Regions from separate parts of the Mesorhizobium sp. B3-1-6 genome, predicted to be linked through region 3. Evidence: riboswitches for the same ligand, from Rfam matches in the RefSeq annotation. Region 3 holds a riboswitch; each other region holds the start of a gene.
What was found. Region 3 has a riboswitch for cobalamin ahead of FJ414_RS10690 (DUF1636 family protein). Riboswitches for the same ligand answer to the same signal wherever they lie in the genome.
Positions count from the first base shown of each region.

Region 1: another riboswitch for cobalamin. It lies ahead of bluB (5,6-dimethylbenzimidazole synthase); the one in region 3 lies ahead of FJ414_RS10690 (DUF1636 family protein).
Region 2: another riboswitch for cobalamin. It lies ahead of FJ414_RS02795 (DUF1636 family protein); the one in region 3 lies ahead of FJ414_RS10690 (DUF1636 family protein).
Region 4: another riboswitch for cobalamin. It lies ahead of FJ414_RS13840 (CbtB domain-containing protein); the one in region 3 lies ahead of FJ414_RS10690 (DUF1636 family protein).

Region 1 covers NZ_VFTM01000036.1:11,797-19,256, reverse strand. Annotated here, with positions in the region: gene FJ414_RS26195 (DUF2277 domain-containing protein) at 1-118, opposite strand, end outside; gene FJ414_RS26190 (exodeoxyribonuclease VII small subunit) at 175-426, opposite strand; gene FJ414_RS26185 (histone deacetylase family protein) at 430-1,356, opposite strand; cobalamin riboswitch at 1,471-1,648, shown strand; gene bluB (5,6-dimethylbenzimidazole synthase) at 1,691-2,422, shown strand; gene FJ414_RS26175 (IS3 family transposase) at 2,460-3,284, opposite strand; partial or broken gene FJ414_RS31925 (transposase) at 3,257-3,607, opposite strand; gene FJ414_RS26165 (hypothetical protein) at 3,781-4,764, opposite strand; gene FJ414_RS26160 (TetR/AcrR family transcriptional regulator) at 4,985-5,593, opposite strand; gene FJ414_RS26155 (MFS transporter) at 5,714-6,934, shown strand; gene ribB (3,4-dihydroxy-2-butanone-4-phosphate synthase) at 7,147-7,460, opposite strand, start outside.
Region 2 covers NZ_VFTM01000002.1:101,574-109,033, reverse strand. Annotated here, with positions in the region: gene FJ414_RS02825 (HlyD family secretion protein) at 1-836, opposite strand, end outside; gene FJ414_RS02820 (MarR family transcriptional regulator) at 833-1,312, opposite strand; partial or broken gene FJ414_RS02815 (phosphatidate cytidylyltransferase) at 1,445-1,622, shown strand; gene FJ414_RS02810 (iron ABC transporter permease) at 1,630-2,616, opposite strand; gene FJ414_RS02805 (ABC transporter substrate-binding protein) at 3,000-3,947, opposite strand; gene FJ414_RS02800 (ABC transporter ATP-binding protein) at 3,980-4,768, opposite strand; gene FJ414_RS02795 (DUF1636 family protein) at 4,765-5,148, opposite strand; cobalamin riboswitch at 5,344-5,550, opposite strand; gene FJ414_RS02790 (efflux RND transporter periplasmic adaptor subunit) at 5,885-7,042, shown strand; gene FJ414_RS02785 (FAD-dependent monooxygenase) at 7,039-7,460, shown strand, end outside.
Region 3 covers NZ_VFTM01000009.1:157,658-165,117, forward strand. Annotated here, with positions in the region: gene FJ414_RS10680 (cobaltochelatase subunit CobN) at 1-385, opposite strand, end outside; gene cobW (cobalamin biosynthesis protein CobW) at 404-1,441, opposite strand; gene FJ414_RS10690 (DUF1636 family protein) at 1,444-1,869, opposite strand; cobalamin riboswitch at 1,909-2,112, opposite strand; gene FJ414_RS10695 (winged helix-turn-helix domain-containing protein) at 2,142-3,341, opposite strand; gene FJ414_RS10700 (NADH-quinone oxidoreductase subunit A) at 3,674-4,039, shown strand; gene FJ414_RS10705 (NADH-quinone oxidoreductase subunit B) at 4,030-4,611, shown strand; gene FJ414_RS10710 (NADH-quinone oxidoreductase subunit C) at 4,616-5,218, shown strand; gene FJ414_RS10715 (four helix bundle protein) at 5,253-5,630, shown strand; gene FJ414_RS10720 (NADH-quinone oxidoreductase subunit D) at 5,697-6,887, shown strand; gene FJ414_RS10725 (NADH-quinone oxidoreductase subunit E) at 6,888-7,460, shown strand, end outside.
Region 4 covers NZ_VFTM01000013.1:90,625-98,084, reverse strand. Annotated here, with positions in the region: gene FJ414_RS13890 (hypothetical protein) at 1-213, shown strand, start outside; gene FJ414_RS31455 (hypothetical protein) at 402-563, opposite strand; gene FJ414_RS13880 (YkvA family protein) at 712-1,092, opposite strand; gene FJ414_RS13875 (hypothetical protein) at 1,152-1,334, opposite strand; gene FJ414_RS13870 (hypothetical protein) at 1,581-1,730, shown strand; gene FJ414_RS13865 (hypothetical protein) at 1,774-2,109, opposite strand; gene FJ414_RS13860 (GNAT family N-acetyltransferase) at 2,246-3,148, opposite strand; gene FJ414_RS13855 (DMT family transporter) at 3,193-3,687, opposite strand; gene FJ414_RS13850 (hypothetical protein) at 3,753-4,337, opposite strand; gene FJ414_RS13845 (CbtA family protein) at 4,389-5,129, opposite strand; gene FJ414_RS13840 (CbtB domain-containing protein) at 5,293-5,502, opposite strand; adenosylcobalamin (AdoCbl) riboswitch at 5,503-5,646, opposite strand; gene FJ414_RS13835 (histidine phosphatase family protein) at 5,732-6,304, shown strand; gene FJ414_RS13830 (PilZ domain-containing protein) at 6,454-6,726, shown strand; gene FJ414_RS13825 (MAPEG family protein) at 6,750-7,163, opposite strand; gene FJ414_RS13820 (SRPBCC family protein) at 7,225-7,460, opposite strand, start outside.

The DNA.
Region 1 (7,460 bases), on a different contig from region 3:
GCTTGGAGGGCTTGGTCGAGCCGCTCAGCTTGCGCACGAATTGCAGCGCTGCGTCATGCACTTCGTCATTGGTCGCCGGCGGCTCGAAATTGGCCAGGGTCTTGATGTTGCGGCACATAGCTTGAACTCCTTACCTGCTTTCTTTGCCCACCGTCGTCCAATTACTCTGCGTCGTTACTCTGCGTCGAGCGGCTCCGTTCCAACCGGTTTGCCGTCGCGCGACAGCCTGATCTTCTCGACCTTGTCCTCGGCCGCTTTCAGCAGCCGGTCGCAATGCGCCTTCAGCGCTTCGCCGCGCTCGTAAATCTTGATCGATTGGTCGAGCGGGACGTCGCCGCGCTCAAGATCATCGACGATCTTCTCCAGCGCGTCGAGCGCCTGTTCGAAGCTCATCGCCTTGACGTCCTCATTGCCTTCCAATGCCATAGCCTATCCCTTCATCAGCCGCCCGACATGGGCGGCGACTGAAAATGCCAGTCCCTGCAGATCGTAGCCGCCTTCCAGCAGGCTGACGAGCCTGTTGGAGCTGTGGCGGCCGGCGCGCTCCATCAATTGCCCGGTCGCCCAGTCGAAATCGTCCTCGGTCAGGTTGATCTCGGCGAGCGGATCGCGGTGGTGCGCGTCGAAACCGGCGGAAATGATGATCAGGTCCGGCGCGAACGCATCGATCGAGGGCAGCACACGCGACAGGAAGGCGTCGCGGAACAGGTCGCTGCCGGTCTGCGGCGCGAGCGGCGCATTGACGATGTTGCCGGCGCCGGTTTCGCTTTTCGCTCCGGTACCGGGGTAAAGCGGCATCTGGTGCGTCGAGCAATAGAGCACCGACGGGTCGTCCCAAAAAATGTCCTGTGTGCCGTTGCCGTGGTGGACGTCCCAGTCGACGATGGCGACGCGCTCGGCATGATGCTTCTTCTGCGCGTAGCGGGCGGCGATCGCGGCCGTGTTGAACAGGCAGAAGCCCATCGCGGTGGTCTTTTCGGCGTGGTGACCCGGCGGACGGGCAGCGACGAAGACGTTGGCGGCACGGCCCTCGAAGACGTCGTCCACCGCCGCGTTGGCGCCGCCGATCGCCGTCACCACGGCCTGCCAGCTTTTCGGGCTGGCGCTGGTATCGGCGTCGATCGAGACGATGCCGCTCTCAGGGATCGCCGCGCGCACGCGCTCGACGAAATCCTCGGGATGCGCATAGAGGATCGTTTTCTCGTCGCCTTCGGGCGCCTTGACGCGGTCGAGCGCCGAAAAAGCCTCGTCGTCGAGCACGCGTTCGATGGCGCGCAGGCGGTCAGGCCGCTCGGGATGGCCGGGCGGCGTGAGGTGTTCCAGAAAGATCGGGTGCGTGTAGAGACGGGTGGTCATGGCGCCTAATCTAGGCACCGGCGGCGCGGATGACCATGTTTGAAAGCCGAATGGCTGGGGAAAATTGCGCCAGCCCGTGTCGCTGGCGCCATTGGCGCGGCGCAAGCTTCGCGGTAAGGTTCTTCGCTGCCTGGTGCCCGTGACGCGGGAGAATCGGGAACACGGTTGAACTCCGTGGCGTGCCCAACGCTGTGAGGGGGACCGCGCCGGCAAAGCCACTGTCGATGACGGGAAGGCGCCGGATGCGGGAGGATCCCGAGCCAGAAGACCGGCCCGGCAGACATGGTTTTCCGCTTGGTCAGGCGGGAAATTGCTTGTCGCAAGGGGAAAAGCGATGACGGCAGCAGCGATCGCCGCGAGCGGCGACGACTTTGACCAATTGGCGCGCGACGCGGTCTATCGGGCGATGTTCACCAGGCGTGACGTGCGCAGCCATTTTGCCCCCGACGACCTCGATGACAGCGTGTTGGCGCGGCTGATCACCGCCGCGCATCATGCGCCGTCGGTCGGCTACATGCAGCCGTGGAATTTCATCGTCATCCGCGATGCAGCAAGGCGTCGGCAGGTGCGCGACCTGTTCCTCGCCGCGCGCGAGCAGGAACTGCCGGCGATCGAGGCGGAACGGCAGGCGCTGTACCGAAAGCTTAAGCTCGAGGGCATCTGCGAAAGCGCGCTCAATCTGTGCATCACCTGCGACCGGCAGCGGTCGAAGGATTCGCCGCTCGGGCGCTGGCACAATCCGGAGATGGACCTCTACAGCACCGTCTGCGCGGTGCAGAATTTCTGGCTGGCGGCGCGGGCCGAGGGTGTCGGCGTCGGCTGGGTCAGCATCATCGAGACGGAAGCGCTGAAGCAGCTCTTGTCGATCCCGGAACATGTGACGCCGATCGCTTATCTCTGCGTCGGCCGCGTCTCAGCCTTCGCGCCGAAGCCCGATCTCGAGGCGCATGGCTGGGGCAAGCGCCTGCCGCTGCCGGAACTGGTGATGAGCGAGACTTTTCGCGGCGCTGGCGAGGCGCCGCTCAAATCGGCGATCGCAAGGCTAATGCATGTCGCGCAAAAGTGACCTCGGTTTGGAGTGCGCCCCTGCGGGTGGACAATGATCAGGCCGCTGTTTTGCCAGTCTGCCGGATGTGTTGATCCTCGAACTGCTGCGGGCTCAGATAACCGAGCGCTGAATGAAGTCTGCGGGTGTTGTAAACCTCCTCTATGAGGCGGGGAAGGTGTTCGGTGACGTCTTCCAATGTTTCATAGGCCATCGGATAGACCGCTTCGACCTTCAGCGTCTTCATAAGGCTTTCGGCCCTGGCGTTGTCATAGGGATTGCCTTTGCGGCCCATCGAGCCGGCGAGTTCAGCGCCAGCCAGTGCATCCCGATATGCCTGAGCTGCGTATTGGGAGCCGCGGTCGGAATGATGGACGCAGCCCCGTGGTGGCCGGCGACGCTCTATCGCTGCCTTCAAAGCTGCAACCGTCAGACGCGCGTCGATGCTGCGACTGATGGCATAACCGACGATCAACCGTGACCAGGCATCGAGGACGACCGCGACGTAGATGCAGCGGGTTGGCAGCGCGACGTAAGTGATGTCGCAAACCCAGAGCTGATGGGGGCCGGTCGGTACGATATCCTTGGCCAGGTTCGGGAAGATCGGGCCGTCATGATTGCCGTCTGTGGTCGCGACGAACCTACGGCGGATCTTCGGATGCAGGCCGTGTTGACGCATTAACCGCCTGATCTTCTTGTGGTTGATGACCAGGCCCTGCTGGCGCAGCGCGGCACCAACGCGACGATAGCCGTAAAATTCAAACTCATCGCAAATGGCAAACATGGCCTCCACGATCGAGGTGTCATCGACAGGCTTTTCGGGGCCGTCATAGTAGGTAGAGCGTGCGATCCCCATCAGCCGGCATCCTTCGGCGACGGAGATACCAGCGGGCCGGTAATGACGGATGTGGTTCCGCTTCTCGGCCGTGGTGTTCTTTTCAGAGCCCCCTTTAGAAACTCCAGCTCCAGCGCCTGTTTGCCAACCAGGCGCTCGAGGGCAGCAATCCGCGCCTCGTATTCCTGGACAAGGTCGGCGGCCTGAGCCTCATCGTCGAACGCGCCTTGCTCATACTTGCGTACTCAAATCCGCAGCAAGGTGCGTGACACGTCGTGGCGCTTTGCCAGACTGTAGAGCGTCTCGCCCGAGAGAAACTCCTGCGCGACCTGCCGTTTGAATTCCATACTGTGAGTGCGATGTTTTGCCATCGGCTCCACTTTCGGAAACCCGGCAAGCCTGGTCAATTCATCAAGCCAATCTGTCCACCCCCAGGGGCGCACTCCAGTTTTGCGTCAACGACATGCATCAAGCAACGACCTAAAGCGCGTCGCGTGAATCCGTTTCGACGCGACGCGCTTTAGGCGGTCCTTCAAAATCCTGATCAAGCGGCCCGGGGCGTATCCCAGCGCGAGCCGCCGCCGAAGGAGCCCAGCGCCTTGTCGCGCAGTTCCCTGAACTTGGACGAGGCCTCGGCCAGCCGGTGGTCCCATTCGGGATTGGGCACCTGGCCCTCGATGGCTTCGAAATAAACCTGCATCAGCGAGGCAATGGCGAAGGGCTCGATGAAGGCCGCCTTGAAGGCCCAGGCAAAGACGATGGCCAGCACGAAAGCCCAGCCGGCAAGCTGACCCGGCATGACCCAGAGGATCGCGGCCGCGGGCGCCAGCATCAACAGGAAGATGACGAAGGACACGCCCCACATGATCGCCGCCAGCCAGACGGCGTTCTTGACCATGTGCTTGCCGTTCTGGGCGTAGAGGACGACACCTTGCCTGGCCGTCTCGAAGGGCAAGTTCGAATTGATGCGGATGTTGTAGCCGAGGATGATCTCGTCGACATAGGTCAGCGAGATACGGATGACGGTGTTGATGAAGCTGACGATGCCGCTCAGGCCCGGGATCGGCAGGAAGGCGGCTATCCCGCCGATCAGGCCGGTGATGGCGCGGATGGCGCCCTTGACCAGTTGGTCGACGACGAAAAGGATGTTGGCCTCGGCGAAACGCTGGGTGACCACTTCCTTGGCATAGGCGATCTGGTTCTGGCCGTCAGGGACATCGTGGCCGTCGATCAGATGCACCATGACGGCGATATGGCCCGCCTTCAGCACGTAGAGGATGTATTCGCGGATCCAGTAGACGGCGATCGACACGACGCCGAAGCCGACCACGCCGCCCCAGAGCGCGAAGGACATCGGCCCGTCGGGATCGGTCGAGATGTGGCCGACGCCGTAGCCGACGCTGGCGCCCGTGCCGGTCGCCATGATGTAGGCGACCGTGATGCCGAAATAGACGATCATGCGAAAGACGATGAACGGCCATGTCCGCATCATGATGGACACCGACCTGGCGATGCTGAAGTCCCACATGCCCCGACTCTCCACACCCCCCCGCGCATGATCCCGAAAATCGGAATCGATTTTCGGAGAAGGGTCATGCGCTGAATCAAAGTTTTTACAGCGTCCTTTGCGCGTTCAAAGAACGCGCGGCGCTGTAAGAGTTGGCGGTGGAGGATGCGCTCGCCCCATTGATTGTCAATCGCGGCGGGGTTGCGTCGGCCGGAAAGCGGTGCACAACCCGGTGGCTTGGTTACCCAAGCGTGCCGTCAACCCTCTTGCGCAAGCCTTCGAGCAGTTGCTTGAACGCCGCGATCGCCTTCTTCGACGTCGCTTCGGGATCGTTCGAATTGGCGATGCGCTGCGCGGCCTGGCTGCTGGCGCCATTGATCAGCCGTGAGGTCGTCTCGGGATCAAGCTCTGGAACGACCACCCCCTCGTCCTGCAGCTTCGTCAGATGGTCGGTCATCGAGGCGATGCAAGCGCTGGCATTCGGCCACTGCGCCGGGTCGCCGAGCACCGCCGGACCGTCGCGGAACATGATGCGCTGGATTTCCGGCTCCAGCGCCATTTCGATATAGCTGGTGCATTCATCGACGAAATGCTGCCAGCGGGTCGGCGCCTTCGAAGCCACCTCGTTCACCCGCTCGGCCATTTCGCCGTCGATCTCGGCGATCACCGCCTGCAGCAGCCCCTTCTTGTCGCCGAAATGATGGTAGAGCGCGCCGCGCGTCAGGCCGGCCGACGCGGTGAAATCGTCCATCGAGGCCTCGGCGTAGCCGACCGTGCCGAAGGCGTGGCGGGCGGCCGCGATCAGCTTGGCGCGCGTCTCGGCGATCATCTCCTTGCGCGGTCTGTGCATGGCTCTGGCCCTACTCACATACGTCTCGTATGCCAATTGACATACGCAGCGTATGAATTATCTCACATTCATACGCAGCGCATGTAGTTTTAGTATGCAACCTTGTCGAGGAGCAGGATCATGCGAAACCCCTATGCGGACATCTTTCGGGCTCCCGGCACGAAAGGCTTCGCCACGGCCGCCTTCATCGCGCGGCTGCCGATCGCCATGGCGCCGATCGGCATCGTGGCGATGCTCTCGCAGACGCATGGCGAATATTGGCTGGCCGGGGCGGTCTCCGCGACCTACGCCCTTGTGAATGCTGTTTTGTCACCGCAGATCTCGCGATGGGTGGATCAGCTTGGCCAAAGCGCGATTGCCCTGCCGACCACGCTGGTCTCGGTGCTTGCCTTCACGACATTGATCGTGGCGGCCAACCAGCACTGGCCGGCCTGGACCCTGTTCGGGTCGGCGCTGCTTGCCGCCGCCATGCCCAACATCCCGGCGCTGGTCAGGGCTCGCTGGACAGAGATTTTTCGCGATCGTCCCGAGTTGAGCACCGCCTTCGCGTTCGAATCGGCCGCGGACGAATTGGTCTATGTCGCCGGAGCCTCGCTGTCGGTGGGCTTGAGCGCGGCTCTGTTTCCCGAAGCAGGCATGGTGGTCAGCACGTTGCTGCTCGCGCTCGGTTCGGCGGCATTCCTGCTGCACCGCTCGTCCGAGCCGCCGGTACGTCCGGCGGAACATGGCGCGACCGGTTCGGCTATCCGCCTGCGGCCGGTGCAGATCATCACCTTCGCGCTGATCTTCGTCGGCGCGACCTTCGCCACCACGGAAGTCACCACCGTCGCCATCACCAAGGCGCTCGGCCAGCCCGAGGCTGCAAGCCTCGTCATCGGCGTCTATGCGCTTGGATCCTTCGTGCTCGGCATCATCGTCGGCGCGCTCAGCCTGAAGGCGCCGCTGCAGCGGCAACTCGCGGTCGCGGTCACGGTGATCGCGCTCACCACCCTGCCATTGCTTTTCGCCGACACGGTGCCGACGCTGGCGCTGGCGGTCTTCGTCAGCGGCGTCGCTATCTCGCCGACCTTCATCACAGCCTTCGGCCTGATCGAGCGCCACGTGCCGCCGGCAATGCTCACCGAAGGCGTCACCTGGGTGACCACCGGCATCGGCATCGGCATGGCGCTGGGCTCCTTCGCCGCCGGCTGGATGGTCGACAATTTCGGTCCGCAGAACGGGTTCTGGGTGTCGGTGGCGGCCGGGGCGATCGCGCTGGCCACCGTGCTTGCCGGGCAGTGCCGGCTGGCGACGGGCGATTGCGACGCGGACAGAGGCGAAGCGGTGGTGCCTGCGGAGTGACGATTATTCGGCCGTCCGATCATCATCGCAGACGTTGGAAGTTAGCCGAGACCTACGCGACTTCGTCATTCACGGGCGGAGCGACTCGAAGCGGGGCATAGACCCGAGATGACGAGGTCGCGGAGGCTCCGGCCAATCGCCTCCGTCGCGGAGCTCTGGTCAATCAGCAACGCCGGCGGGGCTGCCGCCAGGACCTTCGGCGCCCCGGCAGCCTAAAGAATCTCGGTCTTGGCGATGTGGATGCCAAAGCCTTCGAGGCCGACATAGTGGCGCTCGCGAGAGGCGATCAGGTTGATCGAGGAGATGCCGAGATCCTTGAGGATCTGGGCGCCGAGGCCGATCTCGCGCCATTCGTTCTCGCGGCGGCGCGCTTCTTCATGATCTTCGCGCTCGCCACTCACAGGGCGCTTGCGCTCCTGGTGGGCGACGCCGACCGAGCCCTCGCGCAGATAGACGATGACGCCGCGCCTGCGCTCGCCCATCGCCTTCATGATGCCGTCGAGGCGATGGCTGGTGCCGAAGACGT
Region 2 (7,460 bases), on a different contig from region 3:
TACTGGCCGACCTTGAAGGAGGCGGCCTGGTAGATGACGCCGTCGGCCGGCGCCTTCACGGTTGTCTGCGCCAGATCGTAGGCGGCCTTGTCGCGCGCGGCCAAGGCCGCCATCACGGTCGGATGCTTGTCGGTCTCGATATCCGGATTGCCGCCGAGTGCCGCCTTGGCGCTGACGATGCCCTGCTGCGCGACAGCCAACTGCTGCTTGGCCTTGTCGAGGTCGTTGCGGGCCTGGTCGAGCGAGGACTTGGCGTTGATGCCCTTCTGCGCGAGATCGGCGGCGCGGCCATATTGCGACTGCGCATAGTCGACTTCGCTGGAGGCGGACCTTTCCTGCGCCGTCGCCTGGCTGTAAGCGGCGCGCAACTGCTCGACATTGAGGCGCGCGGCGGCGACCGCCGCATCGGCCTGGGCGAGCGCGATCCTGTAAGGCTCGGGATCGATGACGAAGAGAAGGTCGCCCTGCTTGACCAGCTGGTTATCGGCGATACCGACCTGGACGATGCGGCCGGCCGTGTCGGAGGCGACCGAAATCCTGGCCTGCTGCAGATTGGCGTTCTCGGTTTCCTGATAGCGGCCGCCCGTTACCCAGACATACGCGCCGCCGACGAGCAGGGCCAGCGGCAAGGCGACCATCAACAGGAAGCGGCCGAGACGGCGCTTCTTCTTCGGCGCGGCCGGAGCCGGCTGCGGCGCAGGCGCCACCGCGACCGGAGCGGCAGCCGGCTGTGCGGGGGCCTCGGCGACCGGCTGCGCCGACGCATTGGCGACCGGCTGTGCCGGCGCACTCAGTTTCGTGACGTTGTCGTCTTCCCGCTTGGCTACCGCGCTCATGCCGCCGCCCCTTCCCTGCTCTTTATCTTTTCGAGGGACGATGCCTCGCCGTCCGTCAGGTTCTGCACGATCGTGTCCAACACCCGGATCAGGATGCGCCGCTCTTGAGGCGAAACACCAGTCAACGACTCCTCATAGACCTCGCCGGCAAGGCTTTTGACGTCGGCGTAAGCGGCGCTCGCCTTCTCGGTCGGGAAGATCATGCGCACGCGCCGGTCGGTGGCATCCTGGCGGCGCTCGATCCAGCCGCCCTCCTCCATGCGATCGACGAGGCGCGAGACGCTGATCGGCTCGATTTCGAGCAGCTCAGCCAGCCGCGCCTGAGTGATGCCCTCTTCCTTGGCAACGCGCACCATCAGCCGCCATTGCGCCGAGGAAAGACCCAACCCACTGGCACGCACCTCGAAACGCTTGCGCATCAGGCGCTGCACGTCGTGGATCAAAAATCCCAATCTGTCGATACCATCTGAAACCATGAGCGATACATATAATAAGCGTGCTTACTATTCAAGTGGATGCTTTGTGCCAGGTAGCCGGCAAATCGAGATATCAGGCACCCGATGCGTCGATGGTTAGTGTCCGGTGAAGATAGCTCCGATGCCTTCGTCGCCTGCACGATGGGATTTCTCGGCGGACTCGTCGCCTCGGCGATCAAGCGTGACCAGGGCGTCAAGGACTGGGGCCACCTGATCGAAGGTTCATGGCGGCATGCTCGACCGCACCGACAGCCTGGTCTTCGCTGCGCCGATCTTCTTCCACATCGTGCGCTGTTTCTGGACGGTTTAATTACCGGTCAGAGCCGGTTACGCATCAGCAAGGTGACGACGAAGAACGCGCCGAGCGAGCTGGTGATGATGCCGATCGGCAGTTCCTGGGGCGGCAAAAGCGTGCGGGCCAGCAGATCGCTGGCCAACAGCAGGATGGCGCCGAATAGCGCGCAGGCGATGACTAGGTTGCGATGCAAGGGGCCGGAGAGCGGCCGGCTGAGATGCGGGATCATCAGGCCGACGAAGCCGATGACGCCGGCCACGGCAACGAGAATGGCGGTCGCCAGGGCGGCGACGAGGAATGTCGCGCGGCGCATCCTCGCCACCGGCACGCCAAGGCTCTCGGCGGCGCCTTCGCCGGCGAGGAAAGCATCGAAGCGGCGGTGGTTCCGCAGGCCATAGATGAGGATGATGCCGGCGCCCAAGGCGGCAAGGCCGATATTGTCCCAGCGCGCCAGGCCGAGCCCGCCCATGGTCCAGAACAACACCGAATGGGCGGCGCGCTGGTCGCCGGCGAACACGAGATAGTTGGTCAAGGCAGTGAACAGAAATGAGACGGCGAGGCCGGCCAGGATCAGTCGCTCAGGCCCCTGCCCCTTCACCCGCGACACCAGCAGAAGCACGATCCCCGCCGCCAGCACGCCGCCGGTGAAGGCGGCAAGCGGCAGCGTCCAGACGCCGAACGTGTCGCCGAATACGGTGATGACGGAGACCGCGCCGGCCGCCGCGCCCGAGGAGAGGCCAAACAGGAACGGATCGGCGAGGTCGTTGCGAGTGACCGTCTGTAGCAGCGCGCCGACCACGCCAAGGCCGGCGCCGACGGCGATCGCCAGCAACGTGCGCGGCAGCCTCAGGTCGACGACGATGCTGCCGACCGGGCCGGATGAGCTCTGGCTGCCCAGTCCGGCCGCATGCGCCAGCGCGCCGACGACCTGGCGCAGAGGTATCAGCGTCGAGCCATAGGCGATCGAAAGCAGCCCGAGCGTGACCAGCAGCGCCGCGCCAAGCATCATGGCCAAAGCGAACGATCGGTGGCGCAGATTCACGGCGTGGGACCTGGCGCCGCGATACCGGCGTTCGGGATTAGCCGAGGCATCCGCGACTTCGTCGATGCCGCAAGGGGCCGTCCACCCATCATTCCAGGGCGAAGCAGGAGCGAAGCTCCGTCGCGTAGATGCCGTGACCTGGCGCGAGAAATGCCACGGTGCGGGATTCTGAGCAGCGGCAACGCCTCGGCGTCACGGAATGGATCCTCGGGTCTGCGCCGCGTCGCTTCGCTCCTTGCTCCGCCCGTGGATGACGAAGTCGCGAGTGTTTTGGCCAATCTCCAAGGCGGGCGATTCACAGGCAGGCGATCCATCAATGAAGCCATCCCCATCCCATCAGAATTCCAGGCCTAAAACGCTTCCGGATGCATGGCCCTGGCGATCTCGCCGATCGCCTCGATATTGGCGGGTCCGGGCGTCAGCTCGGCGTAGCGCAGCGCGACGAAGCGCTCGTTCCTGACAGCGTCGGTCTCCTTCATGGCCGGATGGACTTTAAGGAAATCGAGCAGCTTCCTGTAGCCGCCGCCATCCTGGTAATCGAGCAGGATAAGGAACTGCGGATTGCGCGAGGCGACCGTCTCCCAGTCGGTGTTGCCCCAGCTCGTCTCCATGTCGGCCATGATGTTTTCGCCGCCGGCGGCTGCGATCATGGCGTTGGGAATGGCGAACTTGCCGGCGGTGAAGGGCTTGTCCTCGCCGGAATCGTAGAGGAACACGCGCGTGCCCTTGCGGTCGCCGACCTTGGCGGTGATATCGGCAAGCTCGGCCTTCCAGCCGGCGACCAGCTTTTCGGCCTCCGTCTCCTTGCCGAAGATCTTGCCGAGCTTCTCGACGTCGCCATAGAGCAAGTCCATCGAGGCGACGGGCCGGTTCTTGTCGAGATGGACGCAGCTTTCGGTCAGCACCAGCGTCTTGATGCCGTGCGGGGCGAGCGTGTCGGGCGTGACCTCGCCGCCCGGCTTCATGCCGTAATACCAGCCGGCGAAGAAGAAATCCGGCTGCACGGCGACGAGGTTTTCCAGCGTCGGATATTTTGGCGCCAGCTCCGGGATGGAGCCTTGCTCCGCCTTGAACTCGGGGCCGACCTTGTACCAGCCGGTGATGCCGGTAAGCCCGACGATCGACGGCTGCAGCTTCAGCGCGAAGGCCATTTCGGCCATGTTGAGGTCCTGGATGACGGCGCGTTTTGGCGGTGCATCGAAAGTGAGCGCCTTGCCGCAGCTGTCGACGGTGACCGGGAAGGCGAAGGCGGCCGAGGCGAGAAGCGAGAAGGCAAACGACAAAGCGAGGCGTTTCACGGGATGGTGCTCCTTGTTTGGGTTGGGCAGGTTCAGGATGGCGAGGAAGCGCGCGTGGGCAGCTCGAAGACGGTGAGCTCGCGGTCCTCGGTCGGGTGCCGCAGGCGCAGCACGTCGATGCCGAAAACCTCGCGGATATGCGGCTGCGCCAGCGCCTCGCGCGGCGGTGCCAGCGCGTGCAGCCGGGCGTTGCTCATCACCGCGACGTTGGTGGCGAAGGGCGCCACCAAGGCGAGATCGTGCAGCACGGCGACCACGGTCATGCTGAATTCGGCCACCAGTTCGAGCAGTTCTGCGCGGGCGCGCGGGTCAAGGTGGTTGGTCGGCTCGTCGAGGAACAGGATCTTCGGCTCTTGCGCGATGGCACGGGCGAGCTGCGCGCGCTGGCGCTCGCCGCCGGAGAGCGAGCCGATGCTGCGCGCGAGCAGTGGCAAGAGCCCGGTCCGGCGCAGTGCTTCGACGACGATGTCGCGGTCGTCGTGCCGGCGCCTCAGGCCGGCATGCGGGACGCGGCCAAGCTCGACATAGTCGATGAGCGCCAGCCGTGGATCCGGCTGGTCCGTCTGGCCGACCACGGCGATGCTGAGCGCCCGCTCGGCGGCGGTGATCCTGTCCAGCCGGCGGCCGGCCAGGCGAACCTCGCCGTGGCTCGGCGACAACGCCCCGCACAACATGCGCAGCAGGGTCGTCTTGCCGGCGCCGTTCGGGCCGATGATGGCGAGGCGCTCACCCGCCGCCAGCGACAGGCTGACATCCTCGACCAGCGTCCGGCCGTTTGCCGTGGCGCCCAGATCGCGGGCTTCAAGCAGGGGCACGCTCACCGGACTTGCTCCCTGGCCTTACCCGCGGCGGGGATGCGCGCCAGTATCTTGCCGGCGAGCCTTGCCGGGCGCTGGCCGGAATTGCACCAACCGTCGGGCAGCGAGGCATAGAGCCTGGCAAATTCGACCAGCGCGCCGGCGTCGGTGCCCCTGTCGATGGAACCGAAGAGATAGGTGGCTTTGCCTTGCGCCATGAAGGCCACGGTGAGCGGCCGCGCGCAACCCGCCATGCAGTCGATGGTCTCGATGGCAAAGGAAGGCGCCGGCTGCAAGGAAAGCCTGGAGCGCAGGTCGGCGCACAAACCCTCGCCGGACCTCAGCCCAGTCACGGTATCGCGGCACAAAGAACAGACGATGATGCGATGGCTCGAGCGTTTCACCGTTTCACGGAAACGGCGAACCGCTCTATCTCTTTGTTTTGACACAATTCCAGACGGAAAACCGCTACACACTTTTCCTGAAATTGCTCTCGAGGCGTCCAACATTTCCGTCACTTTCCAAAATGGCGACGGAAGGATGCTGGACGAGCCGGCCGACAAGACCGGTGCTCGCGTCTCCTCCCGGCACACCCCGTCCGGTCAACTCATGTCGATGGCAGGTCTCCTGGCTCGCGGGTCGTTGCGCCATCCGCCTTCCCAGCCTTGCCGGCCAGTGGCGTTTCGGATGGAGCTCGCCGCTCACAGTTGCGGGGGCAGCCACGGGTTCAATCCAGACCGGATCTCACCGTGTTCCCTTTTCACCCCTCGCCTTGCGGCTCGGGGACCATGACGCAGCCATCGTAGGTTGTCCGCGCGCGAGTCGCAACGGCTTCTGCGCGCGTTCATCACCGCGTGAAGCGACCTGCCTGGAGAAATGCATTCGTGGTTCGATTCTCGTTATGATATGTAATAACGTTACATACCAACGAATGCGTAGCAGTCAATCCCTCCTCGCGCCGTCTCACCCAAACATCGGAAAATTTTCAGAAACCGTTCGGGATTTGCCGGAGCCGAAATCGCAAAAAGATCGGGCTGGCTAAGGACAGGTTGCAACGCCTCGATCCCCTGCCAGCCAACGCAGTTTTCCCGGCCGCCGCGTCCTCCCAAGCGCGGCCGCAACCTTGGGCATGGAGACAACATGATTGCCGCACGTTTTCACAACAGTCCTCTTGGGCACAACAAGCCGCTCAGGCGCCGCCTTGTCGCCGGCTCCATCGCCGCGCTCGCTTGCGGTGCCGTGATGGTCTGGCACGGCGCCAGAAGCGAAGCATCGAACGTCGCGCCGGGCACGCCCGAAACCAAGCTGGTCAAGGCAGTTTCGGTCTCGCCGGAACCCGTCGCGGATAACCGCGTCGCCATCGGCGAGATCAAGCCGAGGCTGGAGAGCGATCTCGGTCTTCGCGTTTCCGGCAAGCTCATCCGGCGCACCGCCGAAGTCGGCGCCACGGTGAAGAAGGGCGAGGTGCTCGCCCGGGTCGACGACCAGGATTATCGAAACCGGCTGGCCAGCGCGGAAGCCGATGTGACAGCGGCCGAGGCCGTGCTGGTGGAAGCCAGCGCCGCCGAAGCGCGTATCAGCGTGCTGCTCGCCAAGGGTTTCACGACACGCGCCAACCATGACGCGACGCTAAAGAATCTGCGCTCGGCCGAGGCCAAGCTGAAATCGGCGAACATCGCCTTCGCGATGGCCAAGGACCAGCTCGGTTACACCGAGCTCCGGGCCGAATTCGACGGCATCGTCACCGCCACCGGCGCCGAGGCCGGCCAATCGGTCAATGTTGGGCAGATGGTGGTACGCGTCGCCGATCCGGAGAGCCGCGACGCGGTGTTCTCTATCGCGGAAGCAGCCTTTACCAGCGCCCGGCGCGGTCGAAAGATACCCACCGTCACCGTCTCGCTGCTCAGCAATCCGGCAGTCTCGACCGCCGGCACTGTGCGCGAGATAGCGCCGATGGCCGACGCCGCCACCCGCACCTTCCAGGTGAAGGTTTCGCTCGAGAATGCGCCTGACGAGATGCGCTTCGGCGCAAGTGTCGCCGGCCGCGTCGAGATCGCCGGCGCGCCTGTCGTGCTGCTGCCGGGCAGCGCGCTGTTCGACAAGGAAGGCAAGCCCGCCGTCTGGGTGGTGTCGGCCTCGTCGGCTGTCGAGCTCAAGCCGGTCACCATCGCCCGCTACGAGACCGACCGCGTAGTCGTCAGTGCCGGGCTCACCAAGGGCGACCGGGTCGTCACTGCCGGCGTTAACCGGCTGCGGGAACACGAAAAAGTCCGTATCGTTGAGGGAGAAGGAAAATGACCATGTCAAAGACCAAGGTCCTCATCGCCGGCGCCGGCCCGACCGGGCTGACGCTCGCGCTCTGGTTGACCAAGCTCGGCGTTCCGGTGCGCATCTTCGACAAGGCCGCCGCTCCCGGCGAAACCTCGCGCGCGCTGGCCGTCCAGGCGCGCACGCTGGAATTCCACCGCCAGATCGGCATCGTCGACGACGTGCTTGCAGCGGGCGTGAAGATCGAACAGCTCACCGTGCACACGCCGGCAGGCGTCGCCGCGAGACTCCCGCTCGCCGATTTCGGCCGCGGCATCAGCCCCTATTCCTTCGCCTTCGCGCTGCCGCAGGACATCCACGAGCGCGTGCTGATCACGCATCTGGAGCGCGCCGGCGTCGAGGTGGAGCGCGGCACGGAGCTCATCGCTTTCCAGGACAAGGGCCACGC
Region 3 (7,460 bases):
AGCCTTCGATCAGCCGCTGGTCCTCGTCATGGCTTTCACCGGGCAGCAGCGCCAGCTTGATGCCGCGCTCGCGCGCGACCGCGGCGAGCTGGTCGCAGCCATAGCGCCACCACTCATAGCCGCCGAGGATGCGCACCAGGACGACCTTGGCGTGGCGGGCGACGCTGTCGATCCAAAGATCCACCGACATCGGGTGGCGAAGGTCGCGCAGCGCCGCAAGCCGCATCGCGGGCAGCCGCGCGGCATCGGCCTTCCAGGCGGCGGCCAGACCGGCGAGGTCGCTGTCGGTGAAGGACAGGGCCACCACATCCGCAGGCGTCTGCCTGAGGTCGACCGGCTCGGCGAGATCGTCGAGCGAAGCGGATGTCGTGGTGAGGATATGCATCGCTTTTTGGTCTTTGCCTCAGCCGGCGAGGATACGCTCGATCGCCGGGCGGTTCAGCCCCTTGAGGCCGATGACGACGAGCCGCGAACGGCGGTCGTCCTCGGCCGTCCAGGCGCGGTCGTAATAATGATTGACGCGCGGGCCGACAGCCTGGAGCAGGAGCCGCATCGGCTTGCCACCGACCTCGACGAAGCCTTTGACGCGCAGCACGTTTTCCTGCTCGGCGGCAAGGGCGACGCGCTCGGCCAGCTCATCGGGGTTGGCGACCGAAGGGATGTCGATGACGAAGGAATCGAAATCGTCGTGCTCATGGTCGAGCTCGTCGTCGTGATGGGTCTTGCGGTTCTCGATGTCGTCCTCGACGGCGAGGCCGAGACCGAGCAGCACCGACGGGTCGACCTTGCCTTGCGCGGTCGGAACGATCTTCACGGCGCGCGCGACGTGCTTGCCGATGACGGCGTTGGCGCGCTGCGATCCGGCCGCATCCATCAGGTCGCTCTTCGACAGGATGATCAGGTCGGCGCAGGCAATCTGGTCCTCGAATACCTCTTCGACCGGATCGTCATGGTCGAGCGTCACGTCCGCGGCGCGCTGGGCCTGCAGGGCATCCATGTCGGAAGCGACGCGGCCGTCGGCCAGCGCCGGGCCATCAACAACGGCGACGACCCCGTCGACCGTGACGCGGCTCTTGACCGTCGGCCACTGGAAGGCCTGGACCAGCGGCTTCGGCAGAGCGAGGCCGGAGGTCTCGATCAGGATGTGGTCGACCTTGGGGTTGAGCGACAGGATCTGGTCGAGCGCCGGCACGAAATCGTCGGCCACGGTGCAGCAGATGCAGCCATTGGCGAGCTCGACGATGTTTTCCTCCGGGCATGTGTCGACGCCGCAGCCTTTCAGTATCTCGCCGTCGATGCCGACATCACCGAACTCGTTGACGATGATCGCCAGCCGCTTGCCCTTGGCGTTCTCGAGCAGGTTGCGGATCAGCGTCGTCTTGCCGGCGCCGAGGAAGCCGGTGACGACGGTGCAGGGAACACGAGAAACGGAAGCGTTCATGGTCAGTCCTTCAGCATGTCGAGGGGAGGAATGCGGGCAACCAGGCCGCGCTTGAGGGAATCGGGCCGGCCGCGCCAGGGGATCAGGCCGTCGGTCGAGATGGCGAAGAGCTTTGCGCCGGCGATGAGGTCGGCGCCGCTGGTCGGGGTCAGATCGCCGAAGACATAGCTCCAGCAGCCGTCGCGCAGCAGCGCGGCGCTCAGCCGGCGCTTGCAATTGCCGAGGCATTCGACGGTGCGGATGTTGATGTTTTCGCCGGAGGCAGCCCGGCGCGTGTCCTCGGCCAGCAGCGCGCCGGCACGCGGATGTGCGTCCGAGCCGGTTTCGTCGCGGCAGGAGGAGCAGACGATGACGGTCACGCCGGCCAGCGCGTCGGGCTCGGACGAAATATCCGCACTATTTGCCGGGAAACTGCCGTTACGATCCAAAACCAGGCTCCTTGCCCGGAAAACCCGCCGGGCATTCGGATACTTAAAGTCTCAGACGGCAGGTCTCCTGGCTCGCGAGTCGTCGCCTTGAAGGCCGCCTTCCCGGGAACATCCCAGTGGTTTTCGGCCGGGGCTCGTCGCTTACAGTTGCGGGGACAGCCGCGGATTTGGGCGTTGGCCCGCACCGCATTCCCTCTTGGCTCCTCCCTTTGCCGGGAGAAGACCGTCTGCGGCGGATTTAGGCTTACGGCCGGGTGCCTGTCAACGCACGGCTACGACACCGCGATGTCGGCCAGCGCCGGCCCGAGGTCGCCGGCCGGCGTCACTTCGATCGCTCCCAGGCCGAGCCAGCCCTGCATTTGCTGCAGTTCGTCGAAGAGTTGGGCCGCCGTTTCGGCGGGAGCACCGGTTTCGGCATAGGCAGCATGGACGCGCAGCACGCTGGCCGGCCGATCGGCTCGCAGATCGACACGGGCGACGATGCGGTCACCAAGCAGGAAGGGCAGCACGTAGTAGCCGTATTGGCGCTTTTCGGCCGGCGTGTAGATCTCGATACGGTAGCGGAAGCCGAAGAGTTTTTCCGTCCGGGTGCGCTCGAAGACGACGGGATCGAAGGGGGCGAGCAGGGCGCGGGCCTCTATCCGGCGTGGAAAGCGGGCGTCCTTGTGGAGATAGGCGGTCTTGTCCCAGCTCTCGACCTTCACAGGCAGCAGTTCGCCCGCTTCGACCAGTTCCTCGATGCGGTCTTTCGTATCGCCCGGCGCGAGACGAAAATAGTCGCGAAGGTCGCCATAGGTGGCGATGCCATGGGCGCGGGCCGAGATGCGCAGCAATTCGCGATGCGCGTCCTCGACCGAGGGTACCGGCAGGTCGAGCACGGCCTGCGGCAAAACGCGCTCGGGCAGGTCGTAATAGCGTTCGAAGCCGCGCCGGTAGGCAGTGGTGATGCGTCCGGCCCAGAACAGCCATTCGAAAGCGTGCTTGGCCTCGCTCCAGCCCCACCAGCCGCCATTGCCCTTGTGGCCTTCGATGTCGGACGCGGCGATCGGGCCGCGTTCGGCGACCTGCGCATAGATCTCGTCGATCATCGCCTTGCGCTCCCGGCCCCATTTCGCCAGGCCGAGATACATCTCGTCGCCCTGCTCGGCGCGCAGCATGCGCCAGCGCATCAAAGGGTAGGTTTCGACAGGCAGGAACGACGCCTCATGCGCCCAATACTCAAAGACCGCGCGCTTGCGGGTGACCGCGGCGTTGTCGAGCAGCGCAAGCGGGTAGGGGCCGAGGCGAGAATAGAGCGGCATATAATGAGCGCGCACCACAGCGCTGACGGAATCGATCTGCAACAGGCCGGTTCGTGAAAGCACGCGCGCAAGGTGGCGGCGATCCGGAACGCCGCCGGGCCTAGGGTCGTTGAACCCCTGTGCTCCGAGCGCAATGCGCCTCGCCATGGCCAGCGAAATCTTGTCCTTCATCGAGGCGCCTTGCCCTGATCATTTGCCGGATTTTTAGCCGGTGATTCCGGCCATGCTAGCAGGCAAATGGCGGGAGATATGTCAGGAGAGAAAAGTGGAGTAAAAAGCGAAGGAAATCAAACAGGAGCGGATCGGACCAGTTTCTTCCGATAAGGCGTCCAGGGCCGCGAATTGAACAAGGTTTGACTTGCGTCACCGAAACCGCTGCGCTAACCCTCGCCGCGTTGCAGCATGGGCCTCTTAAAACGGTTCAGCGGTTAAACTGTCACGCTTCCGCATTAGAGTTCGTTGCTGTAATCAAAGTGAACTGCCCGCCTAAGGAAAGCCGCCGCATGAGCGCACTCCTGAGTTCATATCTGCCGATCGTCCTGTTCATCGCCGTGGCGCTGGTCGTCGGCCTTGCGCTGCTCATAGCGCCGTTCCTGGTGGCCTACCGCAATCCCGACCCGGAGAAGCTTTCCGCCTATGAATGCGGCTTCAACTCGTTTGACGACGCCCGTATGAAATTCGACATCCGCTTCTACCTGGTGTCGATTCTGTTCATCATCTTCGATCTCGAGGTCGCCTTCCTGTTCCCGTGGGCGGTCTCCTTCTCCAAGGTCGGCATGCTCGGCTTCTGGTCGATGATGGTGTTCCTGGCGGTGCTGACCATCGGCTTTGCCTATGAATGGAAAAAAGGAGCGCTGGAATGGGATTGAACGACAGTTCAGGCACCCTCGTCGCGCCGAAGCCCAAGGGCATCATCGACCCCAACACCGGCAGGCCGGTGGGGGAGGACGATCCCTTCTTCCTCGAAATCAACAATGAACTGGCCGACAAGGGTTTCCTTGTCACCTCGACCGAAGCGCTGATCACCTGGGCGCGCAGCGGCTCGCTGATGTTCATGACCTTCGGCCTCGCCTGCTGCGCGGTCGAGATGATACACACCTCGATGCCGCGCTATGACTCGGAGCGCTTCGGCGTCGCGCCGCGCGCGTCGCCGCGCCAGTCCGACATCATGATCGTCGCCGGCACGCTGACCAACAAGATGGCCCCGGCGCTGCGCAAGGTCTACGACCAGATGCCGGAGCCGCGCTACGTCATCTCGATGGGCTCCTGCGCCAATGGCGGCGGCTATTATCACTATTCCTATTCGGTGGTGCGCGGCTGCGACCGCGTCGTGCCGGTCGACATCTATGTGCCCGGCTGCCCGCCGAGCGCGGAAGCGCTGCTCTACGGCATTCTCCTTCTGCAGAAGAAGATCCGCCGCACCGGCACGATCGAACGGTGAGCCGATGACCCAGGCGTTGAACGAACTCTCCACTTATCTCGGCGAGAAGCTCTCCGGCCGCATCGGCGAAGCCGTGCTTGCCTATGGCGAACTGACGGTTTCGGTTGAACCGGGCAATCTGATCGAGGTAGCGACCTTCCTGCGCGACGATCCACGCTGCCAGTTCATCTCGATCATCGACGTCTGCGGAGCGGACTACCCGTCGCGCGCCAGGCGCTTCGACGTCGTCTATCACCTATTGTCGCCGAAGCAGAATGTGCGCATCCGGCTCAAGGTCCAGGCGGACGAGGAAACGCTGGTGCCGTCGCTGACCGGCGTCTATCCCGGTGCCGACTGGTTCGAGCGCGAGACCTACGACCTTTACGGCGTGCTGTTTTCGGGCCATCCAGACCTGCGCCGCATTCTCACCGACTATGGTTTCGAGGGCCATCCGCTGCGCAAGGATTTCCCGCTGACCGGCTTCGTCGAGGTTCGTTACGACGACGAGGCCAAGCGGGTCATCTACGAGCCGGTCGAGCTCAAGCAGGAATTCCGCAATTTTGATTTTCTTTCTCCTTGGGAAGGGACGGACTACGTCCTTCCGGGGGATGAGAAGGCGAAACAGTGAATAGGGAAGTAGTGAGTAGTCAGTAGGGAAGGAATTGGGAAAAAAGATCGAATCTTATCGCGACTTGGTGGTGTGGCAACCGGCGATGGTCCTTGCCGAGGATTGTTACCGCGTCACCAAAGGTTTTCCGAGAGACGAGATCTATGGAATGACCTCCCAGATGCGCCGCTCGGCGGTATCTATCGCCGCGAATATCGCTGAAGGGTACGGTCGTGAGAATAGAGGTTCTTTCGTTCAATTTCTGCGCATGGCACAGGGTTCGTTGAAGGAACTGGAGACGCACATATTGCTGGCGTGCCGGATCGGTATGCTGGCAAGAGATAACGAGACTGAACTGCTACTGCGGTGCGAAGAGATCGGAAAAATGACGCGATCTCTGATCAGAACCGTGCAGGCCAAGCAGGCGGAATGAAGCAGGCATTGAGATTGATGATCACTACTCACTACTCACTACTGACTCTTCGCCAGAGGCGCCACAATGGCTGAAACCTCCGTCCGCAACTTCAACATCAACTTCGGTCCGCAGCACCCTGCGGCGCATGGCGTTTTGCGGCTGGTGCTGGAACTGGACGGCGAGGTGGTCGACCGCGTCGATCCGCATATCGGGCTGCTTCACCGCGGCACCGAAAAGCTGATCGAGGCCAAGACCTATCTGCAGGCCGTGCCTTATCTCGACCGGCTCGACTATTGCGCGCCGATGAACCAGGAGCATGCCTTCGCTTTGGCCGCCGAGCGGCTGCTCGGCATCGAGGTGCCGAAGCGCGGTCAGTTGATCCGCGTGCTCTATTCCGAGATGGGCCGCATCATGTCGCACATCTTGAATGTGACGACGCAGGCGATGGACGTCGGCGCGCTGACCCCGCCGCTGTGGGGCTTCGTCGAGCGCGAAAAGCTGATGGTTTTCTACGAGCGCGCCTCGGGCTCGCGCATGCATGCGGCCTATTTCCGGCCGGGCGGCGTGCACCAGGACCTGCCGCAGAAGCTGGTCGAGGATATCGGCAAGTGGATCGATCCGTTCCTGAAGTCGATCGACGATCTCGATGCGCTTTTGACCGGCAACCGCATCTTCAAGCAGCGCAATGTCGATATCGGCATCGTCTCGCTGGCCGACGCCTGGGCCTGGGGCTTTTCGGGCGTGATGGTGCGCGGCTCGGGCGCCGCCTGGGACCTGCGCAAGTCGCAGCCCTATGAATGCTATTCCGAGATGGATTTCGACATCCCGATCGGCAAGAACGGCGATTGCTACGACCGTTACCTGGTGCGCATGGAAGAGATGCGTCAGTCGGCCAGGATCATGCGCCAGTGCGTCGATCTCCTGCTCGGCAAGGAAAGCGCCGGCCCGGTGTCGAACCTCGACGGCAAGGTGGTGCCGCCCAAGCGCCAGGCGATGAAGCGATCGATGGAAGCGCTCATCCACCACTTCAAGCTCTACACCGAGGGCTATCGCGTGCCGGCCGGCGAGGTGTATGCGGCCGTCGAGGCGCCGAAGGGCGAGTTCGGCGTCTACATGGTCTCCGACGGCACCAACAAGCCCTATCGCTGCAAGCTGCGCGCGCCCGGTTTCGCGCATCTGCAGGCCATGGACTTCCTGTGCCGCGGCCACATGCTGGCCGACGTCACCGCCGTGCTTGGCTCCCTCGACATCGTGTTTGGTGAGGTCGATCGCTAAATGTCAGTCCGCCGTCTCGCAGATGCCAGTATCCAGCCAGCCTCCTTTGCCTTCAACAAGGCGAACGCGGCGGCGGCGCAGCAGTGGATCGCCAAATACCCGAAGGGGCGCGAACAGTCGGCTATCATCCCGTTGCTGATGATCGCGCAGGAGCAGGAAGGCTGGGTCACCAAGGCGGCGATCGAGACGATCTCCGACATGCTCGGCATGCCGCGCATCCGTGGCCTCGAAGTCGCGACCTTCTACACGCAGTACCAGCTCAATCCGGTCGGCACCCGCGCCCATATCCAGGTTTGCGGCACCACGCCCTGCATGCTGCGCGGCTCGGAAGCGCTGATGGATGTGTGCCGGTCAAAAATCCATCACGACCAGTTCCACACCAACGACAAGGGCACGCTGTCGTGGGAGGAGGTCGAATGCCTGGGCGCCTGCGTCAACGCGCCGATGGTCATGATCTTCAAGGACACGTTCGAGGATCTGACGCCCGAGCGGCTGGCCGAAATCATCGATCTCTACGATGCCGGCAAGGGCGCCGAGGTCAAGCCTGGCCCGCAGAACGGCCGCCACGGCTCC
Region 4 (7,460 bases), on a different contig from region 3:
CTTCACCATCGCAAGGCCGAAAGGCATTTTCAGGCCTCGGTTGCCGAGGCCGAGCGCCTGGCGCGCGCGCAAAAGAATGCCAGGCTGAAGGATCTTCGCACGCACGCTTCGTGGCTGGTGCTCGATCCGCAGGCAAACTTCCAGGAGGAGATCGACTGTTCGGCGTTGTTCGGCGACGACCTGTCGATCCGAAAGGTCGTCCACGACGGCTAATGCATGTCGCGCAAAAGTGTGCAGCGGTTTTGCGATAACGACATGCATGAAAACAAAGGCTTAAAAGCGCGTCGCCAGAATCCGCTTCAGCGCGACGCGCTTTTAAAGCAATTCCAGGAAAAGCACAGAGAGTTAGAGCGGTTCGGCGCTTCCGCGAAACGCTCTTTAGCAAAGCGGCGGCTCGAGCCTCAGACCGGCTGTAGCCCGACTGCGCCATCCTCGCGCGACATCTCGATGAGCCGCGCGACCGCCCATGGCGCCATCAGCGCAAAGAACGCCGTGACATCGAGGAAGAGCGACCGTGCCAGATCGAACCCGCTGTGGTCGTAGCAGACTGCGAACTCCATCACGCCTGACCCCTAATTGAACCCACCCATTGCGCCTGCCATTTCACGCGCTCGTCCAGCATGGCCCTGATTTGCATAAATTACAAGGGACAGCTAATTTAGCTGCCGAGTGAGATTCCGCCGGCATGCGCGGCTGCGCTGGCTGAAGGATCTAGGCCGGCTTCGGCCAGAACAGCCAGGCGAGGGCCAACGCCGCAAGCACCCAGAGCGCGATCATGGAGGCGAGCCCGACCTTGCTCACCGGCTTCTCGCGTCGCGCGGCCTCATCGCGGAATTCCTGCATCAGATCGGACGGGACCAGCTTGACCGCGAGCATGATGCCGACAGGCACGATCAGCAGGTCGTCCAGGTAACCGATGATCGGGATGAAATCCGGGATAAGATCGATGGGGCTCAGCGCGTAGGCCGCGACTGCGCCCGCGGCGGCTTTTGCATACCAGGGCACACGCGGATCGCGGGCGGCGATCCAGAGCGCAACCACATCGCGCTTGATCTTGCGCGCCCACCGCTTCGCGGTATCGAGTATCGACATGCCGCTTATATATGGGTGCGCGGGTCTTCAGGCCATTTGGTGGTCGATGGCTCGGCCTCTCAGGCGCAGTCCTTCAACTCGACAACCTCGACGCCGAGGCGGAAGGCCTGGCCATCGGCATAGGAGCGCGCATATTGCTCGGCTTCGAAGGGAAAGATGAGCGTCGTGCCATAGGCGGTGACGCGCACCGTCCACTTCTGGCCCCTGACGAGTTCAACGCCGTGAAGCTTCGCCGTAACCATCTCACCCTCCTCAGATCCGGCACTTCGGCGACATCCGCATAACGTCGCCAAAGTCATTTGAATACAAATAATCCGACCTAATCGTGTCGTTGCGGTCTCGATTCCGATATTGGGTCGTTTACGTCCGTGAAATGGTTCACCGACAGCGGCGCTTTTTTGCGGATGGGCCGCGAGCGGGCTGGATGGCCTGCCTGGAACCGCGACGGCCCCAGGCGGGTTAGGTTCTTGGCTCACAAGGAGACCGCCATGATCCGCAAGCTGAAATCCGGCGAATACAGGCTCTATTCGCGCAAAATCGATCCGAGAACCGGCAAGCGCCGCAATCTAGGCACCTTCAAGTCGCGCGAAGCGGCGGAAAAGCACGAACGCGAAGTGCAGTATTTCAAGCGCCATTAGACCGGTCCATCGTCCCACGACAGAATCGCGGCTCGGCCCCGGCTCACCCATGCGGTCGCGGCGGGGTGCGTGGGCGAGGGTGGCCCGGCACGTTCGAGCCGATATGGTCGAGGTCGCAACGTCGCGTCACCATCTCGACCGACCGGGTGTCGACGGTCACGCGCCCCAGAACCTGCACGGTCGTGCGTCCGAGATCCTCGTCGACATGCACGACCTCGCCCTCGAGTCTGAACTTGTCGCCAGCCTTGGCATTGGGCTCGACCATCGAATATTTATGGCTGTCGCCGTCGAGCCTCAGCATCACGCGGTTCTCGTTGCGTTCGACCACGGTGGCGATGACAGCCACCCTGTCGCCTATTTCCACTGTCGGCCGTGTCATCGCGGCCTCCTTTCCGCCTCGGCGATACCTGGCCGACGCAGCCGGCTGGCGCCACGCTGTGTGCCGGCAGCCGCTGAAATAAACGGCAAAACAAGCATTTGGTTGCCGCCGGCCGCCTTCAGCCGCGGGCGGCCGATCACATGAAGCCGGGATTTCGCGGCAGGTACTGCGTCCAGTCGCCATAGCCGGGCGATGCCATCAGCAGCATCGGGAAGGTGATGCGCATGCCTTGATCGATCGCGAGGCCGAGCGCGCTCCCGCATGTGCCCGGCAGGAAGGCCGATACCTTCTCGGCCGAGCGATCCGCCGCCAACAGCAACGCCGTTGCAAAGGCATCGCGAACGATATCGGGCCGCGTCACCGCCAGGGGGCCGATATGCCCGCCGGCGTTGGTGTATCCGTAGCCGACCGCATCGCCGCCAGCAAAGAGCAGGACGCCTGTTGTCGACGGATCGGTGAGCAGGTAGCGATGATGCTTCACTCGCGAGGCGCCCAGGGCACGGGCGTCGATCTCGGCAAGTTTCTCCATCGTCGCGGCGCTGTCGTCCATTTCGACGGCGCGCAACGGCGGTCGAGCCAATGCCTTGGTCACCCGTTCGCGCGCGGCGCTGAGAAGGTAGATCGGCGTTTTGGGAAACAAGCCGTGCCGCATGTAAAGCCCCTGCGACACACGATTGAAGGTGAATGTTATGAGTGCCTTGTGGGCTGCGCCTGATGCGCGGGCATGCTCCATGGTCCGTTCCAGCAGCGTGTTTCCGATGCCGCGGCCTTGTCGGCCAGGATCGACGAACAACTGGGCGAGGAACCAGATATCGCCGCATACCCAGCTCCAGGCGAAGCCGGCAATGTCCCCGTCGTCTTCCGCCACCCACAGGCCGCCGGGGTCGTCCTCGAGCGAAAACAGCTGGAAGTTGGGAGGGCTCGTCGCCGCCATCGGGCCAAAGCCGTGCCGAGTGGTAAGCTCGTTGATGCTGGCCACCACCAGCGCATCGGTCGCCACGAGATCATCGGCGCGAGCAGGTCTGTAAACGAGCGACATTGAACAACCTCAGCCACAGAGCGTGAGCCGCAACGCCGATCGTATCAGTTGTCCATGCCTGCCGTCTCGGGCGCCATCAGCAAGCATCGTCCGGGGTCCGAGGCCGCGTTGACCCCCGGCGTTTGCCCACCGATGGCAAGCACGATGCCGGCAAGCGCCAGCGCCACGCCCAGCGCCTGCCAGCGGCTGATGGTTTCGCCGAGCACGAGATAGCCGAGCGCCAGGGCGAAAGGCGAGGTGAGCGAGAAGAGCAGCGCCGTGATGCGCGGGCCGACCGAATAGATGGTGGCGAAATAGGTCGAGCTGGCAATGCTGATGCCGGCGAAGCTCGATCCGGCAAGCAGCCAGAACTCCCTCGCTCCGATCGTGTGCCAGCCGCCGATCGCCAACGACACCGAGCCGGTCATCACGAAGGTTGCGAGCATCTGCCAGCGGGCAAGCTGGAGCAGGGGAACGCCGCCCTTGAGCTCGCTCAGGAACATGGAGCTCAGCGCGCTGCATAAGGCGGCGGTGACGGCGAAGGCTTCGGGGGCGAACATGGCTGGCGGCTGCGAATCCGGGAACCGGACAATTGCCGATGCTTACGCCTGCGCGCAGCGCTCGGCTAGGCCGCGCGGGCGCGCGGCGTGCCGAAGATGGACCATGCGGCGGCGACGAGCGCCGCTATCGTGGCAAGCAGCACGCAGAGGCTCGGCAGGTGGAAGACCATGTCGCGCCATCTGGGCTCGACGACGGCGCCGGTGCTGAAAGATTCGCCGCTATACTGGCACAGGATCCACGACGCGCCGCTGCGCACCATGTCGGCGTCGATATCGGAGATCAGTGCTTTCGCGTTGCGTTCGGCTGAGGGCATCGTCGCCATATGGGTGAGCAGCGCCTTGGCGGTGGCGAGGTAGGCGTGGCTGCATTCGTTGAAGGGGCTCTCCTCGTCGGCGAGGCTTCCCGGCATCAGGCCCCACAGGCAATAGGTGTATTGCAGATTGCCGTGATTGTAGAGCCGCCGGAAGGTCGGGTCGGTCGCGGTCTGGTGCTGGGCGAGCTCGATGATCTCGCCGCGATAGCGGGCGATCACGGCCATCTGGCCGTGTGTCAGGCTCGGGATCTGGATGCCGGGAGGAGGCGGGGCGAAGGATCCGCTATGCGCTTCGGCGGGTGCTGCCGCCGTCATGATCGAAAGGGCGGTCGCCAAAAAGAAAATGGCCACCAGGGCAAGGAACCGTGGCGGCCGACACATCGGATTTCAGGCGAAGCGGCGGGCAGGGCTGCGCTGGTCGCGCGCCGCGACCACGCGCTCGGCAATCGCGCCGAAGCCGAGCCCGACGACGGTCCATAGCACAAGCTGGATGCCGAGCGAGGCGACGCGGAACTGCCACAGCACCGTCGCCGAGAAGGTCTCCGGTACTTCGTTGATGTCGGGCAGGGCTGCCTTCACCAGTGCGAAGACGACGAGGAAGGCCAGCCCAGCCACGATCGAGGCGTTCCAGGCGCCGAGCCGGGTCCACAGCCGCTGCGCCAGGCCGACCGCCGCCACCATCGCCGCGATCGAGACCACGATCATGATGAAGAACAATTCCGTGCGGTAGCCGATGGTCTCGGCATTGCCGACCGCGGGCGGGTTGGCCGGATATTTGAGGCCGGGGACCACGATCACGGCTAGGAAGCCGAGCAGCGCGATCAGCGCCGAGGTGCCGCGCGGTCCGAGCGAGCCCAGCCGGCCATAGGCATAGGCGAAGACCAGCGAGAACAGCCCGCCAAGCGCGGCGCCATAGACCAGCACGCCGGTTGCCAGGCCGATGCCGGCCTGCGTGGCGCGGCTGACCATCTCGGGCTCCGGCGCCCCGCCGGCGGCCTGGGCCTGTTGTTCCTCGAAGGCGATCGCCTTGTCGACCTGCGGCTCGCCATAGACGCGGGCGAAGGCGAACGCCAGAATCCCGGCGACCAGCCCGACAAGCATGCCGCGCAGCAAAAGTTTTCCAACCATGTCACTAATCCCTCTAAGCAATTCCAGGAAAAGTGCGTAGCGGTTTTTCCGTCCGGAATTGCGTTAAGCCAACCAAGCAATTCCAGGAAAAGTGCGTAGCGGCTTTCCGCCCGGAATTGCGTTAGATCAGAATCGAAAGCGGGTTCAGCGATGCTGAACCGCTTTAGTGGCAGGGGAAGCCGAGCAGGTGGCGGCCGTCATGCACGAATTCGTGCACATAGGTGCCGCGGAGCAGCGACGTCGCGCCTTCTTCCGCCCCGACGAAATAGATCGCCAGCATCAACAGCAGGCCGGCGAAGATGGCCCACGGCAGAAGCTCGCGAACCGGAATCGCAACCGGACCGTAGCTGGGGGCGAAGGTGGTGTCGGACATATTGACCTCCCGTGGGATACTGCGTCCCGTTGATCGAACAATGCTGCGGAATAAGGCCTGACTTTCGGCTGGTGCCGATCACAGTGGCGCGACCGTGCCGGACTCGCACCGGCTTCCAATCCCGTATAGCGCTAAAACACTTGTCAGCACTTCGTTCGCCTGTCAACGACATGTAATGGCCAACACGGCTTCGCGCGGCCGAAATTTTACTGGACCACGGAGTTTTGGGATGCTCGCCCGCCTGACGATGATCGCAAGCGGCGCGACGCAGGCCACGCGCAAGGGTCGTTTTCCGAGTGACGAGGCGCCGGAGCCGCGAGCCTTCGAGCGTGCCGGCGCGCTGGCCGCTTCGCTGCGCCGCGCCGACCGCGTCTGGACGAGTCCGGCGCTGGCCGCGCGGCAGACGGCCGAGGCGCTCGGCCTCGAGGCGACGGTCGAGCCGCTGCTTGCCGAGCAGGATTTCGGGCGCTGGGCCGGCAAAGGCTTCGAGGAGGTGCAGGCAGAAGATCCGGAAGGCATGGCGGCCTGGTTCGCCGATGCGGAAGCGGCGCCCCATGGCGGCGAATCGCTTGCCGCCGTCGCCCGGCGCGGCGCCGCGCTGATGGAGCGCCTGGCTTCCGAGAGCGGTCATACCATCGCGCTCACGCACGCCCTGCCGATCCGCGCGGCCATGGTGCATGTTCTGGGCGCGCCGCTTTCCTCGGTCTGGAAGATCGACATCGAGCCGCTGTCGCTCACCGAGTTCCGCGGCGACGGCCGCCGCTGGGTCCTGCACGCGAGCGGGGTCATCGTCTCTGGTTGAACCCTCTGGGCATGAGAGATCCCGATGAACGCGGTCGGCCTATGAAGCTGCCGTTCCGCGTTTCAGTGATCGCTAACGGAACGGAAACGCCTCGCTGCTATGGTGCTGCCCCATGGCGAGGAGAGCCTTGCCTGAGGAGCCCGCCGGATATGGCCAATTTTCCCGAGACCGAGCGCCGTCTACATGCGCGCGAATTCGTGCTCAAGGAAGCCACGATCATCACCGCCGGCGTCAGGATCGGCTGCTCGGTCAGAAACCAGCACGAGCAAGGTGCGGAATTGCGCGTCGGCGCCGATGTGGAGATCCCGGACCGCTTCCTGCTCGAGGTCCCGGCCGACGATACGGCCTATCGCGCTTTGGTGCGGTGGCGGCGCAACGACCGCGTCGGCGTGGCGCTCTACAGCAACGCGCCGAAGGACTGATGCGCGGCCGAAGCGAAAGCTGCTCAGCGAAGCGCCGCCCACCCCGTCACGAGGATGAGAACAAGCGTGACCAGCGCGCCCGAGACATAGAGGATCGTCCTGACGCTGCCGCCCTTGGCGGCGTTTCCCCCACGCAGGTAGATGACCATGTGTACGAGGCGTATCGCCAGGTGAACCCAGACAAGCACGGCGAGCGTCACCGGGCCGACGCCGACCATCATCGCCAGCATCACGGGCACGGCGAAAGGGGCCAGCGCCTCGACCGAATTCATGTGGACGCGGTCGATCCGGTAGAGCCGGTTGTCGTCGTCCGCCGGGACGACCGGACCCGAAAGCTTGCCCGCAAATCCCTTGGACGAGCCGGAATAGACCGCCAGCGCCACCGACAGGAGACAGAGCGCAAGCACGCCGAGCGTGCTCAGCCAATAAGCTTCCATTTTCCGCGCTCCTTCCAATGGCTGTCGTGCGGGCCAAGCCCTTCGGTACCGGGTAGTGCTGTCAGGCTGCCCGGGAAAAGAGGTCCTGGAACCGCTGCAGGTAGAGCGGCCAGCCCTGATCGCTGTCGACTCCGCCGCGCACGCTTTCCCAGCCTTGGCCATGCCGCTCGATATGGCGATGCTCGATTTCGACGCGGGTGCGGTTTTCCGCCTCGGCCGTGAAGCGGACTTCCCACTCGCTTGTGCGGGTGAGGTCGGTTTCGATCTGCCAGCGCGGGCTGATGTCCCAGCTCAGAA